Regions from separate parts of the Xanthomonas sp. NCPPB 3200 genome, predicted to be linked through region 2. Evidence: predicted binding sites of a transcription regulator. Region 2 holds the regulator's gene; each other region holds the start of a gene.

Region 1 (4,444 bases), 1.5 Mb from region 2:
GCCCGTAGACATGCGGTGCCAGCAGCAGCCGGTTGGCCGGAATGTTCAGCGGGGTGCAGGCCAGCGGCTGCAGGTTGCCGCCCCAGAAGATGCCGCCGTTGGTCGAGCAGACCGGATTGTCGGTGATGCCTTCCACCGCGATGATCCACTTCGGCGCCACCGCCAGCACCGCGGCCGAACCGCGCTCGGCGGCCTTGTTCCAGTCGGTGGCCGCGTTGCCGGTGCCCCAGGTGGCGGCACCGTGCGGCTCGTTCTTCAGGTCCAGGCCGATCACGCTGGGCACGTTCTTGTAGCGGTTGGCGACAAAGCGCAGATCGTCCAGCCACTGTGCTTCGGAATACGAGCCGGTGTACCAAAGCTCGGAGATGGCGGCGCAATCGGGGGTGTGGTGATCCAGCAGCACATACATGCCGCGCGCGTTGAATTCGTTGATCACCTTGTCCAGGATCTGCAGCGAGCTCAGGCCCTGCAGATCGGCATTGAGGCTGTAATCGATGCTGGTCGGCATCGTGCTGCTGCGCAGGGTGGCCGGGCAGAACGGCAGACGCACGGCGTTGAAGCCCAGGTCCTGCATCTGGTTGATCATGTCCTTCCAGTTGCGTGCCCACAGACCGTGCATGACATGGTTGCCGGTCTCGAAGCCGAACACGTTGACGCCCTTGAGCTGCACCACCTTGCCGCTGTCGTCGACAATCTTGTTGTTGCTGATGGAGTAGCTGAAGGCCGGTGCGGCGGCGAGCGCCAGCGCGGTGGCCAGTGCGAGCGTACTGGCAGTCCTGAAGATGGACATGGTGGTCTCCCTAGCGAACCCGGCTCGACACCCGAACCCGGTGAGGGGGGCATCTTGGTCCGCGGCCGCATCGTTTGGCGTGATCCGGACCACAGAAAGGCGCATTGCCGCACCGGTCACACGCAGGCTGCGGGCCGGGTCGCTTTCGCGCACACTATCGCCGCTGTCGCCTGTCCGCAGGCTGTCCTTTCTGTCCCCGGAGTGTCTTCCAATGTCCTTTCTGCGTGCCGAACTGGCGCAATGGCGCGCCTCGCCTGCGCGCGAACTGATGGCCGGTGCGGTCGCTACCTTTGCGCTGATTCCCGAAGTGATCGCCTTTGCGTTCGTGGCCGGCGTCGACCCGCAAGTGGGGCTGTTCGCGTCGTTCGTGATCGGGATTGTCATCGCGTTCTTCGGCGGCCGCCCAGCGATGATTTCCGCTGCGGCCGGGTCGGTGGCCCTGGTGGCCGCACCGCTGGTGGCCGCACACGGCTTGCCCTATCTGCTGGCGGCCGGGCTGCTGGCCGGTGCGGTGCAGATCCTGTTCGGTCTGTTGCGGCTGGGCGTGCTGATGCGTTTTGTCAGCAGCTCGGTGCGCACCGGCTTCGTCAACGCGCTGGCGGTGCTGATCTTCGCCGCGCAGCTGCCGCATCTGCAGCACGCCAACCTGGCCACCTGGGGCATGTTGGCGTTGGGCCTGCTCATCATCTACGGCCTGCCGCGGCTGCCGTTGCCGGGCGTGTCGGCAATCCCTTCGCCGCTGCTGTGCATCCTGGTGCTGACGGGGCTGGGCTCAGCGTTGCACCTGCCACTGGAGACGGTGGCCGACCTGGGCAAGCTGCCCAACGCGCTGCCGGTCCTGCAATGGCCGGCGGTGCCGCTGACGCTGGAGACCTTGCGCATCATCGCCCTGCCGGCGCTGGCCATCGCGATGGTGGGGCTGCTCGAATCGCTGATGACCGCACGCGTGGTCGACGAACTCACCGACACCCCGAGCAACAAGAACCGCGAGTGCACCGGGCTGGGTCTGGCCAACACCGCGGCCAGCCTGTTCGGCGGCATTGCCGGCTGCGGCATGATCGGACAGACCGTGGGCAACGTGAAATACGGCGGGCGGGGCCGTCTCTCCACCCTGTTCGCCGGGGTGTTCCTGCTGATCCTGATGGTGCTGCTCAAGCCGTGGGTCTCGCAGGTGCCGGTGATCGCGCTGGTGGCGATCATGGTGATGGTCTCGGCCGAGACCTTCGACTGGCGTTCGCTGCGCACCGTGGTCACCCATCCGCGCACCTCCAGCGTGGTGATGCTGGCCACCGTGGCGGTGACCCTGGTCACCCGCAACCTGGCCGCCGGGGTGGCGGTGGGCGTGGTATTGAGCGGGGTGTTCTTCACCTTCAAGGTGGCCGGGCTGCTGCAGATCACGCACAGCGACGGCGACGACGGCGTGCGTACCTACCACGTGCGCGGGCAGGTGTTCTTCGCCTCGGCCGACGTGTTCATCGACGCCTTCGACGCGCGCCAGGTGCCCGGCCGCGCAGTGGTGATCGACGTCGGCCGCGCGCATTTCTGGGACATCACCGCGGTGGCGGCGCTGGACAAAGTGGTGCAGCGGCTGCGTCATCACGCGCTGGACGTCCAGGTCAAAGGGCTGAATGCCGGCAGCCGGCGTCTGATGCAGGCGCACGCGCTGGGCGACGATGCGCTGGAGTCCGCACTGCCGTAAGCGCGCTGGTGCGCCGGCCGGTCGTGCGCCTGCACATCCGTGTACGCCGGCTGGCCGTGCGCTGCGCCGGCCGGCGGGCGGACTCAAGTTCGCGCGTTCAGCGCCGATGAACCGGCATCGAGACTGCCGGTGACCCGTCGTGATGCCAGTGCGTTCCAGCCCGAGAGGTGTGCCCGCGTGCCGTGACCGGCGCTGCGGGCCTGCGTCTGCCCGCGGGATGGTGCGGCAATGACCACGGCACCGTTGCTGGAACGCATGGTGGACCTGACCGCCATCCGCGATGCCGATCTACTCGACCTCAGCCTGTTGCGCACCATGCGCGAGGTCTGCGCGTCCGAGGAATTGTCGTTGCTGCGCATCGCGCCGGATGGCCGCACCATGGCCGAAACGCGGCTGCGCGAGGATGGCCGGCTGTCGCTGACGGTGGCCGATATCCACGACGCGCAGATGCGCGCGCAACTGGCCGACCTGCATGGGCCGGGCGATGTGGTGCAGTTGCAGCAGGACGGCCGCGCGCTGCTGGTGTACCCGATGATGGAGGCACGCGGCATCCGCACCTGCCTGCGCGTGGGCGGTTCGCGCGCACCCGGCGCTGCCGAACAGGTGATGCTGCAGGGCTTTGCGCGTTTTTTCCAGAATTACCGCAGCCTGCTCGACGATGCCCAGCGCGATGCGTTGACCGGCCTGCGCAACCGCAAGACCTTCGACGATGTGATCCTGCGCCTGTTCGCCGGTGGTGCGGACGCGGCGGCCAGCGAAGGCGTGTGGCTGGGGATCGTCGACATCGATCACTTCAAGCGCGTCAACGACAGCTTCGGCCACCTGTACGGCGACGAGGTGCTGTTGCTGGTTGCGCAGTTGATGCAGCGCTGCTTCCGCCAGGACGATCTGCTGTTCCGCTTCGGCGGCGAGGAGTTCGTGATCGTGTTGCGCGGCGTGGACCGCGACCTCGCGGTGAGTCTGTTCGAGCGCTTCCGTATGGCGGTGGCCGAGCAGGTGTTTCCGCAGGTCGGCAAGGTCACGCTCAGTACCGGCATCGTCGAGCTCACCGACGGACAGTTGATCAGCCAGCTGCTCGACGAGGCCGACAAGGCGCTGTACTGGGCGAAGCAGCACGGCCGCAATCGCACCGAGGTGTACGCCGAACTGGTGGCCAGCGGAAGGATGCAGCAGGTCACCCAGCAGGTCGGCAGCGTCGACCTGTTCTGAGCGACAGTGGCGTTCGGCGGCGGCGCTGCGGCATAGACCGCCGCAGCCTTTAGCTGTTTGACGGCATCCAGCGCCGTGAGGCGCAAAGTGGATGCCGTGCCAGGTGGCAGCGCGATGTGCTGCGCCGCGCCGCATCGCTGGCTGGCCCTATCGATCAATGCTGCGTCGCTGCCGATGCATGTCGTCAGCGCGACGGCATGCATCGCTCGCCGCCGTGCACACCCGATCGAACGCCGCAGTAGCTACACTCCAGGGCTGTTCGGACACTACCTGGGTGCTGCAGTGAAGCGAGTTGTTACCAAACGCGTTGCAATGGGAATGCTGGCGATGGCGGTCTCGACCGCACTGATGGCGGCGACGCCGAGCTTCGATGGCGCGCGCATCTCGCGCGACGTCAAGGAGCTGTCCTCCGATGCCTATGAAGGCCGTGGCCCGGCCACCGCCGGCGAGGAAAAGACCATTGCCTACCTGAGCAAGCAGTTCGCCGACGCCGGCCTGCAGCCGGGCGGCGATCTGACCGACGGCAAGCGCGCCTGGACCCAGGCGGTGCCGCTGCGCCGCGCCGATATCGTCGGCACGCCGACCATCGCCCTGCAGCACGCCGGCAAGCCGCAGGCGCTGACCCAGGGCAAGCAGATCGCCATCCGCGCCGCGCTGGATGGCTCGTCCAAGGTCGACATCGCCAACGCACCGCTGGTGTTCGTCGGCTACGGCGTCAAGGCGCCCGAGCGTGACTGGGACGACTT
Region 2 (4,444 bases):
GCTGGTGCTGATCGACACCGCCGGCATGGGCCAGCGCGACCGCGCCCTGGCCGCCCAGCTGAACTGGCTGCGCGCCGCGCACCAGGTCACCTCGCTGCTGGTGCTGCCTGCCAACGCGCACTTTTCCGACCTCGACGAGGTCGTGCGCCGCTTCGCCCACGCCAAGCCCCAGGGCGTGGTGCTGACCAAACTTGACGAGACCGGCCGCTTCGGTAGTGCGCTGTCGGTCGTCGTCGATCACCAAATGCCCATCACCTGGGTGACTGACGGACAGCGGGTCCCCGACGACCTGCACCGCGCCAATGCCGCCAGTCTCGTTCTTCGCCTTGAAGATTTGCGGCGCGCTGCCGATAAGCCCTGTACTCCGGAGCACAACCATGCAGTCGCGTGAATACGCCAAGCTGACCAACGCCTTCCCCCTGTCGGCGACCCGTCCCGAGCCCCTGGGCCCGGTGCGCACCATTGCCGTGACCGGTGGCAAGGGCGGCGTGGGTAAAACCAACATCTCCGCCAACCTGGCGGTGGCGCTGGCCGACATGGGCAAGCGCACCCTGCTGCTGGACGCCGACCTGGGCCTGGCCAACCTGGACGTGGTGCTGGGCCTGTCGCCCAAGTACACCCTGGCCGACCTGATCGCCGGCCGCTGCACGCTGGATGAAGTGATCATCGAAGGCCCCGGCGGCGTGCTGGTGGTCCCGGCCGCTTCCGGCCGCCGCCACATGGCCGAACTGGCCCCGGCCCAGCACATCGGCCTGGTCAACGTGTTCTCCGAGCTGGAGCGCGACCTGGACGTGATGGTCATCGACACCGCCGCCGGCATCACCGACAGCGTGCTGACCTTCTGCCAGGCCGCCCAGGACACCGTGGTGGTGGTCTGCGACGAGCCGGCCTCGATCACCGACGCCTACGCGCTGATCAAGGTGCTCTCGCGCGAACGCGGCGTAGACCGCCTGCAGATCATCGCCAACATGGTGCGCGACCCCAACGAAGGCCGCCTGCTGTACGACAAGCTGTCGCGGGTCTGCGAAAAGTTTCTCGGCGACGTGTCGCTGAACTACCTCGGCCACGTGCCGCAGGACGACTGGTTGCGCCTGTCGGTGCAGCGCCAGCAGCCGGTCATCAAGGCCTACCCCGCCAGTCCGTCGGCGCAGGCCATTGCAGAAATCGCTCGCCGTACCTCGCGCTGGCAGGCCCCCACCGTGCCGCGCGGCAATGTCGAGTTCTTCGTCGAACGCATCATCCAACGGGGAGTGGCCGCATGAGCACCGCTACCGCAACCACGGCCAGCGCGCAGTACCGCGCCGTGCAGCGCAACAACGCCAACGACATCGTCACCCAGCACGCCGACCTGGTGCGCCGTATCGCCCACCATCTGGCCGCGCGCCTGCCGGCGAGCGTGGAAGTGGACGATCTGATCCAGGCCGGCATGATCGGCCTGATCGAAGCCTCGCGCAGTTACGACTCCGAACAGGGCGCCTCGTTCGAGACCTATGCCTCGATCCGCATCCGCGGCTCGATGATCGACGAAATCCGGCGGGGTGACTGGGTGCCGCGCTCGGTGCACCGCCGCGCACGCGACGCTGCCGCCGCCGTGCGCAAGATCGAACAGCACACCGGCCGCGCCGCCGCCGCCACCGAAGTGGCCGCCGCGATGGAGATGCCGCTGCCCGACTACCTGCGTCTGATGGAAGATGCCGCCCGCGGCCAGGTGCTGAGCCTGGAGTCGCGGATCGAGGATCACGGCGAGCTGGACACCACCGCCAAGGGCGGCCCCAATCCGCAGCAGATGATGGAGCGTGGCGAATTCGGCCGCGAGCTGGGCAAGGCCATCGGCCAGTTGCCCGAGCGCGAGCAGCTGGTGCTGTCGCTGTACTACGAACAGGAATTGAACCTGAAAGAAATCGGCGCCGTGCTCGGTGTCAGCGAATCGCGCGTCTGCCAGATCCATGGCCAGGCGGTGGTGCGTCTGCGCGGCCGCCTCAAGGTCTTCGAACTGGCCGATGCCGGTGTCGAAATTGACGAATGATTTTTTCGCGCATTTTTTAGTGTTAGGAGCTTGATGTGAACAAGAACATGCGGATTTTGATCGTGGACGACTTCTCGACGATGCGACGTATCGTCAAGAATCTGTTGGGCGATCTGGGCTTCACCAATACCGCAGAGGCCGAAGACGGCAACAGCGCATTGGCGGCGTTGCGGGCCGGCCCGTTCGATTTCGTGGTCACCGACTGGAACATGCCCGGCATGACCGGCATCGACCTGCTGCGCAACATCCGCGCCGACGCCAAGCTCAAGCACCTGCCGGTGATGATGGTGACCGCCGAAGCCAAGCGCGAGCAGATCATCGAAGCGGCCCAGTGCGGCGTGAACGGCTACATCATCAAGCCGTTCACCGCACAGACGCTGGAAGAGAAGCTGGGCAAGGTGTTCGAACGTCTGGCGGCGACCGCCTGATGAACGCCACCGTGGAAGCCGATGCCGAACGTGCCGCCCTGATCGAGCGCCTGCAGCACGCGCTCGATGCACTGGAAAGCGGTGACCAGGTCGCCTGGCGGCGCGAGGTGGACCACCTCGCCGCGCTGCGCACGCGCCCGATGATGCAGAGCCTGAGCCGGCTCGCGCGCGAACTCGGGCAGGCGCTGGGCGAGTTGCCCACCGTGCCCGAGGAAGCAGGCGAACTGGACGATGCCTGCTCGCGCCTGGACCACGTGGTGGAAATGACCGAGAAAGCCAGCCATCGCACGCTGGACCTGGTCGAGGAATGCCGCGAGCTGGCCAACCAGCTGCGCGACGGTGGCCTGAACCAGGACCAGGGCGCGCTGATGGACAAGATGCGCCATAACCTGACCGAGCTGTCACTGGCGCAGAGCTACCAGGACCTGAGCGGCCAGATCATCCGTCGCGTGGCCGGCATCGTGCGGCGCGTGCACGAGGGCTTCGGTGCACTCGGCCTGCCGCCGAAGAATCCCGAGCCGAAGAAAGACGACGGCGGTCTTGCCGGTCCTGCAGTCAAGGGCCTGGACCGTCACGCGGTGTCGCAGGACGACGCCGACGACCTGCTGTCCGGATTGGGGCTGTAACCATGAGTGCTGTTCCAGACGATATTGCTGCCGATTTCATTGTCGAGGCCCAGGAGATCCTGGATCGCCTCGGCGAACAGCTGGTGTCGCTGGAACAGGCACCGGACGAAGCCGACCAGCTCAACGCGGTGTTCCGCGGCTTCCACACGCTCAAGGGCGGCGCCGGCTTCCTGGCGATCAAGCCGATGGTGGAGCTCTGCCACGCCGCCGAGGAAACCCTGGGCATGGCGCGCTCCGGCCAGGCGGTGTTGCAGGCGCATCACTTCGATGCCGCGCAGCAGTCGCTGGATTATCTGCAGGCCATGCTGGATGCGATGGGCTCGGGCGAAACCGTGCCGCATGCACCGGCCTCGCTGATTGCGCAGTTCGACGCCAAGAGCGGCCCGCCGGCGGTCAAGGCCGCGCCCAAGGCCGCTGCCGCTGCACCTGCACCTGCACACGATGACGCACACGGCGCTGCTGCGCCGGGCGCCAAGGCCGCGCCCAAGGCGGCGGCCAAGGCGGCCGACGCCGAGCAGACCGTGCGCGTGGACACCAAGCGCCTGGACGCCATCGTCAACCTGATCGGCGAACTGGTGCTGTCGCGCAACCGCCTCAAGACCCTGCGTACCCGCCTGCGCGACGAAGAACTCGACCGCGCGGTCAGCACCCTGGACATCGCCACCGCGCGCCTGCAGACCGCGGTGATGCGCACCCGCATGCAACCGGTGAGCAAGGTGTTCGCGCGCTTCCCCAAGGTGGCCCGCGATGTCGCGCGCACGCTGTCCAAGGAAGTGGAACTGGAACTGATCGGCGCCGAGACGGAACTGGATCGCAACCTGGTCGAAGCCCTGGCCGACCCGCTGGTGCACCTGGTGCGCAACGCGATCGACCACGGCATCGAATCGCCGGCCCTGCGCGAAGCCACCGGCAAACCGCGCAGCGGCCATGTGCGCCTGTCGGCGCAGCAGGAAGGCGACTACGTCAGCATCGAGATCCAGGACGACGGCGCCGGCATCGACCCCGAACGCCTGCGCGAGATCGCCCGCAACAAGGGCCTGATCGATGCCGAAGCCGCCGCCCGCCTGAGCACCGACGAGTGCCTGCACCTGATCTTCATGCCGGGCTTTTCGACCAAGGCCGAAGTCACCGACATCTCCGGCCGCGGCGTCGGCATGGACGTGGTGCAATCGCGCATCCGCGAACTCAGCGGACAGATCCAGATCCAGTCCGAACTGGGCCGCGGCAGCCGCTTCATGATCCGCGTGCCGCTGACCCTGGCGATCCTGCCCACGCTGCTGGTGCAGGCCGGCGAAGCGGTCTATGCCCTGCCGCTGGCGCGCGTGGTCGAAGTACTGCACGCCCCGCAGACCTCGCTGGGCTGG
Region 3 (4,444 bases), 370 kb from region 2:
TCTGGCCAACCATGCTGCGCGGGTTTTCAATCGTCTGGTGGATGCGCAACTGCGCCCGCATGGGATGTCGCTGGCACTGCTCGGGCCGATCATGCTGCTGTCCTGGAAAGGGCCGATGCTGCAACGCGACCTGGTGATCGACTCGGCGGTGAAGCAGCCGGCAATGGTGGCCCTGCTGGACAAGCTGGAGGGCCTGCAGCTGATCGAGCGCGCCCCGGCGCCGCAGGACCGCCGCGCCGCAGTGGTCTCGCTCACGCCGCGCGGGCGCAAGATCGCCGAGATCGGCGGCAAGATACTGATCGATCTCAATGCCGATGCGCTGAAGGACTTCTCCCCCGAGGAGGCGCAGCAGACTGTCGCGTTCATGCAGCGCCTGATCGCCAACCTGGAGCAGCGCGACCAGGGTATGTAATATCACTTCTGATATTTCTTCTTTTGGGTGATCTGTCATGGCGCGTCGCATCCTCATCACCGGCGCAAGCGTCGCCGGCAACACCGTGGCCTGGGCCCTCGCCCGGCAGGGATTCGACGTCAGCGTCGTCGAGCAGGCCGCGCAGTTTCGCGATGGCGGCCAGAACATCGACGTGCGCGGCGTCGGCCGCGAGGTCCTGCAGCGCATGGGCCTGGAGCAGGCCGCACTCGATCACGGCACCGGTGAGGAAGGCACCGCCTGGGTCGACGACCACGGCCATGCGGTGGCGACCTTCACGACCGACGACATCGATGGCGATGGCCCGACCGCAGAGCTGGAAATCCTGCGCGGCGACCTCGCCCGCCTGCTCTACGACGCCGCACGCCAGACGGCCGAGTACCGCTTCGGCGACCGCATCGCCAGCATCGACGACGACGGCGAGGCTGCCACCGTCCGCTTCCAGAGCGGACGCAGCGACCACTTCGATGCCGTCATCGTCGCCGAAGGCGTCGGCTCGGCCACACGCGAGCTGGTGTTTCCCGGCGAGAACGACCCGCGCTGGATGGATCTGACCATTGCCTACTTCACCATCGCACGCACCGCCGACGACGACCGCCTGTGGCGCTGGTATCACACCACCGGCGGGCGCAGCATCTCGTTGCGCCCGGACCAGCACGGCACCACGCGCGCGATGCTGTCGCTGCAGAAAGCCCCCGAGGGCGAGCAGGACTGGGACCTGGCGACCCAGAAGGCCTATCTGCGCGAACGCTTCGCCGACGCCGGCTGGCAGGCTGCGCGGGTGCTGGACGGCATGGACACCACCGACGATTTCTACTTCGATGCCTTACGGCAGGTGCGCATGCCGCGCTGGCACGCCGGCCGCGTCGTGCTGACCGGCGACGCCGCCTGGTGCGCAACCCCGCTGGCCGGCATCGGCGCCACTCTTGCGGTCACCGGCGGCTACGTGCTGGCCAACGAGATCGCACGCGCCGCAACGCTGGAACAGGCCTTCGCCGCCTACGCCGACGCCATGCGGCCGATGGTGGAACAAGGCCAGGGCGTGCCGAAGATCGGCCCGCGCCTGATGAATCCGCACAGCCGGCTCGGCATCCAGCTGCTGCACGGCGCACTGAAATTCGCCAGCCAACCCAGCATCCAGAACATTGCCGCCAAGCTGATGACGCCGTCGATGAAGGCGCCGGATCTGTCGCGCTATGACTGAGGCCGCCTGGATGGCGGCCGTGCTGCGGTGGCGGCACGATGCATGCTGATCGACGCCCGCCATCGGCCGCAGCACCGGCGCCGCGGCCGTCTCCACGCCTCGGTCACTTGCCGTGCCTGAATCCGCTTCTGCCCCGGCGCTGACCGGCACCAAAGCGCTGCGCTGGGGCCGCGACCGCTGGCTTGCGTTCTGATCGCCATAGCCTGACGGCATTGCGAAGCCAACCGTGGATGAATCCTGCCACCGCCGGCGGTTTCATTTCCGCTGACGCAGGCCGCTAACGAACAGGTCGAGACATCCTTCGTGCAGCGGCAACGCTGCCGACCCCATCGGTGTCCCGGGCGCATCGCCTCCCAGCTGTTGCTGGGATTCTCCCCCGCTCTTCCGCTCGCCGGATCACCGATCAAACTCCCTATGTCCCTGCTTTCGAATCTGCGCATCGGTCAGCGCCTGGCCCTCGGCTTCCTCGCGATCATTGTCCTGATGGTGATCCTCACCGTCGTCGGCATCCAGCGCGTACGCAGCATCGACCAGCAGCTCACCGCCATCAACGAAGTGAACAGCGTCAAGCAACGCTATGCGATCAATTTCCGCGGCAGCGTGCACGACCGCGCGATCGCCCTGCGCGATGTCGTGCTGCTGGACGACCCGGCAGAGCGGCACACGGCAGAGCAATCGATCGACAAGCTCGCCGCGGACTACGCCCGCTCCGCCAAGCCACTGGACGACATGATCGCGGCCTCCACGGACGCGGAAGAAAAGGCCATCCTCCAACGGATCAAGGCCATCGAGCAGCGCACCATGCCGTTGATCGCGCAGGTGCGCGCGTTCCGCGATGGCGCCGACAAGCCGCATGCCGAACAACGCCTGCTGCAGCAGGCGCGCCCCGCCTTCGTCGCCTGGCTGGCCAGCATCAACGCCTTCATCGACCTGCAGGAAGCCAAGAACCGCGCGGCAGCCAAGGACGCGGTGACCACCGCGCGCGGCTTTGCAATGCTGATGGTGGTCTCCACCGTCATCGCCTTGCTGCTGGGCGCCACCATTGCGTGGTTGCTGACCCGCAGCGTGGTGCTGCCCTTGCGCCAATCGCTGCGGTTGGCCGAGCGCATCAACGACGGCGACCTGCGCAGCCAGGACCTGCCCACCAGCAAGGACGAATCCGGCCAGTTGCTGCGCGCCATGCAACAGATGCAGCGCCGCCTGCAGGATGTGATCTCCGCCCAACGCAACATGGCGGCCCGCCACGATGCCGGCGAGATCAGCTACCGCACCGACGCCCAGCAGTTCCCCGGCGAATACGGGCACATGGTGCAGGACACCAACGCCCTGGTGCATGCGCACGTACAGACCCAGCTGCGCATGACCGAGGTCATGGGCAGCTACGCCATCGGCGACCTGGCTCCCGAAATCGAGCAATACCCCGGCGAAAAGGCCGCCATCACCGCCACCATGCAGCAGGTCAAACAGAACCTGCGCGCCATCAACGCGCAGATCCAGCAGCTCACCCAGGCTGCCTGCGCCGGCAACTTCGCGCTGCGCGGCCAGCCGGAAAAGTTCGAACACGACTTCCGCCTGATGGTCGAAAACCTCAACACCATGATGGCCACCTCCGACACCAACCTGGCCAGGTTTTCCGACCTGCTGCGGTGCATCGCCGATGGCGACCTGACCGTGCGCATGACCGGCAACTTCCACGGCGTGTTCGCCTCCATGCGCGACGATGCCAACAGTACCGTGCATCGCCTCACCGACATCGTCACGCATATCCAGACCACCTCCAACAGCATCGGCTTTGCCGCCGAAGACATCGCCAGCGGCAACCAGGAACTGTCCCGCCGCAGCGAACAACAGGCCGCCAGCCTGGAAGAAACCGCTGCCTCGATGGAAGAGTTGACCTCCACCGTCAAGCAGAATGCCGAGCACGCCGGCCGTGCCAATCAGCTCGCGCTGGGCGCCGCCGCCATCGCCTCGGAGGGACGCGACGTGGTTGGCCAGGTCATCGAACAGATGTCCGGCATCGAAGCCTCGTCCAGGCGTATTGCCGACATCATCTCGGTCATCGACGGCATCGCCTTCCAGACCAACATCCTCGCGCTCAATGCCGCCGTCGAGGCCGCACGCGCCGGCGAACAAGGCCGCGGTTTTGCCGTGGTGGCCTCGGAAGTGCGCACCCTCTCGCACCGCTCATCGGACGCCGCCAAGGAGATCAAACGCCTGATCGACGACTCCGTGCAGCGCGTTGCCGACGGTGCAACGCTGGTGCACAAGGCCGGCACCACCATGGGCGAGGTCGTCACCAGCGTCCAGCATGTCACCGACATCATGGGCCACATCTCCGCCGCCTCGCAGGAACAGGCCGGCGGCATCGAACAGGTCAACCTGACCATCGCCCAGATGGATGAAACCACCCAGCAGAACGTCAGCCTGGTCGAAGCCGCGAGCACGGCGGCGCGCTCGCTGGAAGCGCATTCGACCCAGCTGACGCAGGCGGTCGAGGTGTTCAAGGTCAATGCCTCGGTGATCTGACTGACCGGGTAGTGCGATCCTTAGTGACTGGCCGTGTTGCTGCCTGCGCTCGCGCAATGCTGCGCACTTGCGCGGGCGCATCACGGCGAAGTGACGCTGCATCGCATTGATGTGGTCGCTACATCCGCACAGCGCACCGAAACATCAGCTTGCATCTCCACAACACACGGGCATGATTGCCGCAATGGAACGCCTCCGCCCCTTCCGCACGCTGATGCTTGCAACGCTTCTGGTCGCCTGGCTTGCCGCGTGCGCGGCAGCTGGGTCCATCACCAGCCAGCCCA

What was found. The regulator FliA, encoded in region 2, starts transcription of late flagellar genes. The targets are predictions, from matches to a motif close to TAAAGTTTNNCNNNCNNNGGCCGATAA.
Region 1: a site for FliA is predicted at 2,573-2,599, ahead of AC06DU_RS03230 (GGDEF domain-containing protein). Genes of this name have one in related genera too.
Region 3: a site for FliA is predicted at 1,889-1,915, ahead of AC06DU_RS08320 (methyl-accepting chemotaxis protein). Genes of this name have one in related genera too.

What each region holds. Positions count from the first base shown of each region.
Region 1 is NZ_CM150785.1:757,038-761,481, forward strand. Features, by position in the region: gene AC06DU_RS03220 (cellulase family glycosylhydrolase) at 1-790, opposite strand, end outside; gene AC06DU_RS03225 (SulP family inorganic anion transporter) at 1,002-2,489, shown strand; gene AC06DU_RS03230 (GGDEF domain-containing protein) at 2,718-3,698, shown strand; gene AC06DU_RS03235 (M28 family metallopeptidase) at 4,017-4,444, shown strand, end outside.
Region 2 is NZ_CM150785.1:2,279,832-2,284,275, reverse strand. Features, by position in the region: gene flhF (flagellar biosynthesis protein FlhF) at 1-391, shown strand, start outside; gene AC06DU_RS09965 (MinD/ParA family protein) at 378-1,262, shown strand; gene AC06DU_RS09960 (RNA polymerase sigma factor FliA) at 1,259-2,026, shown strand; gene cheY (chemotaxis response regulator CheY) at 2,062-2,454, shown strand; gene AC06DU_RS09950 (protein phosphatase CheZ) at 2,454-3,080, shown strand; gene AC06DU_RS09945 (chemotaxis protein CheA) at 3,083-4,444, shown strand, end outside.
Region 3 is NZ_CM150785.1:1,912,776-1,917,219, reverse strand. Features, by position in the region: gene AC06DU_RS08330 (MarR family winged helix-turn-helix transcriptional regulator) at 1-412, shown strand, start outside; gene AC06DU_RS08325 (FAD-dependent monooxygenase) at 450-1,634, shown strand; gene AC06DU_RS08320 (methyl-accepting chemotaxis protein) at 2,049-4,160, shown strand; gene AC06DU_RS08315 (hypothetical protein) at 4,345-4,444, shown strand, end outside.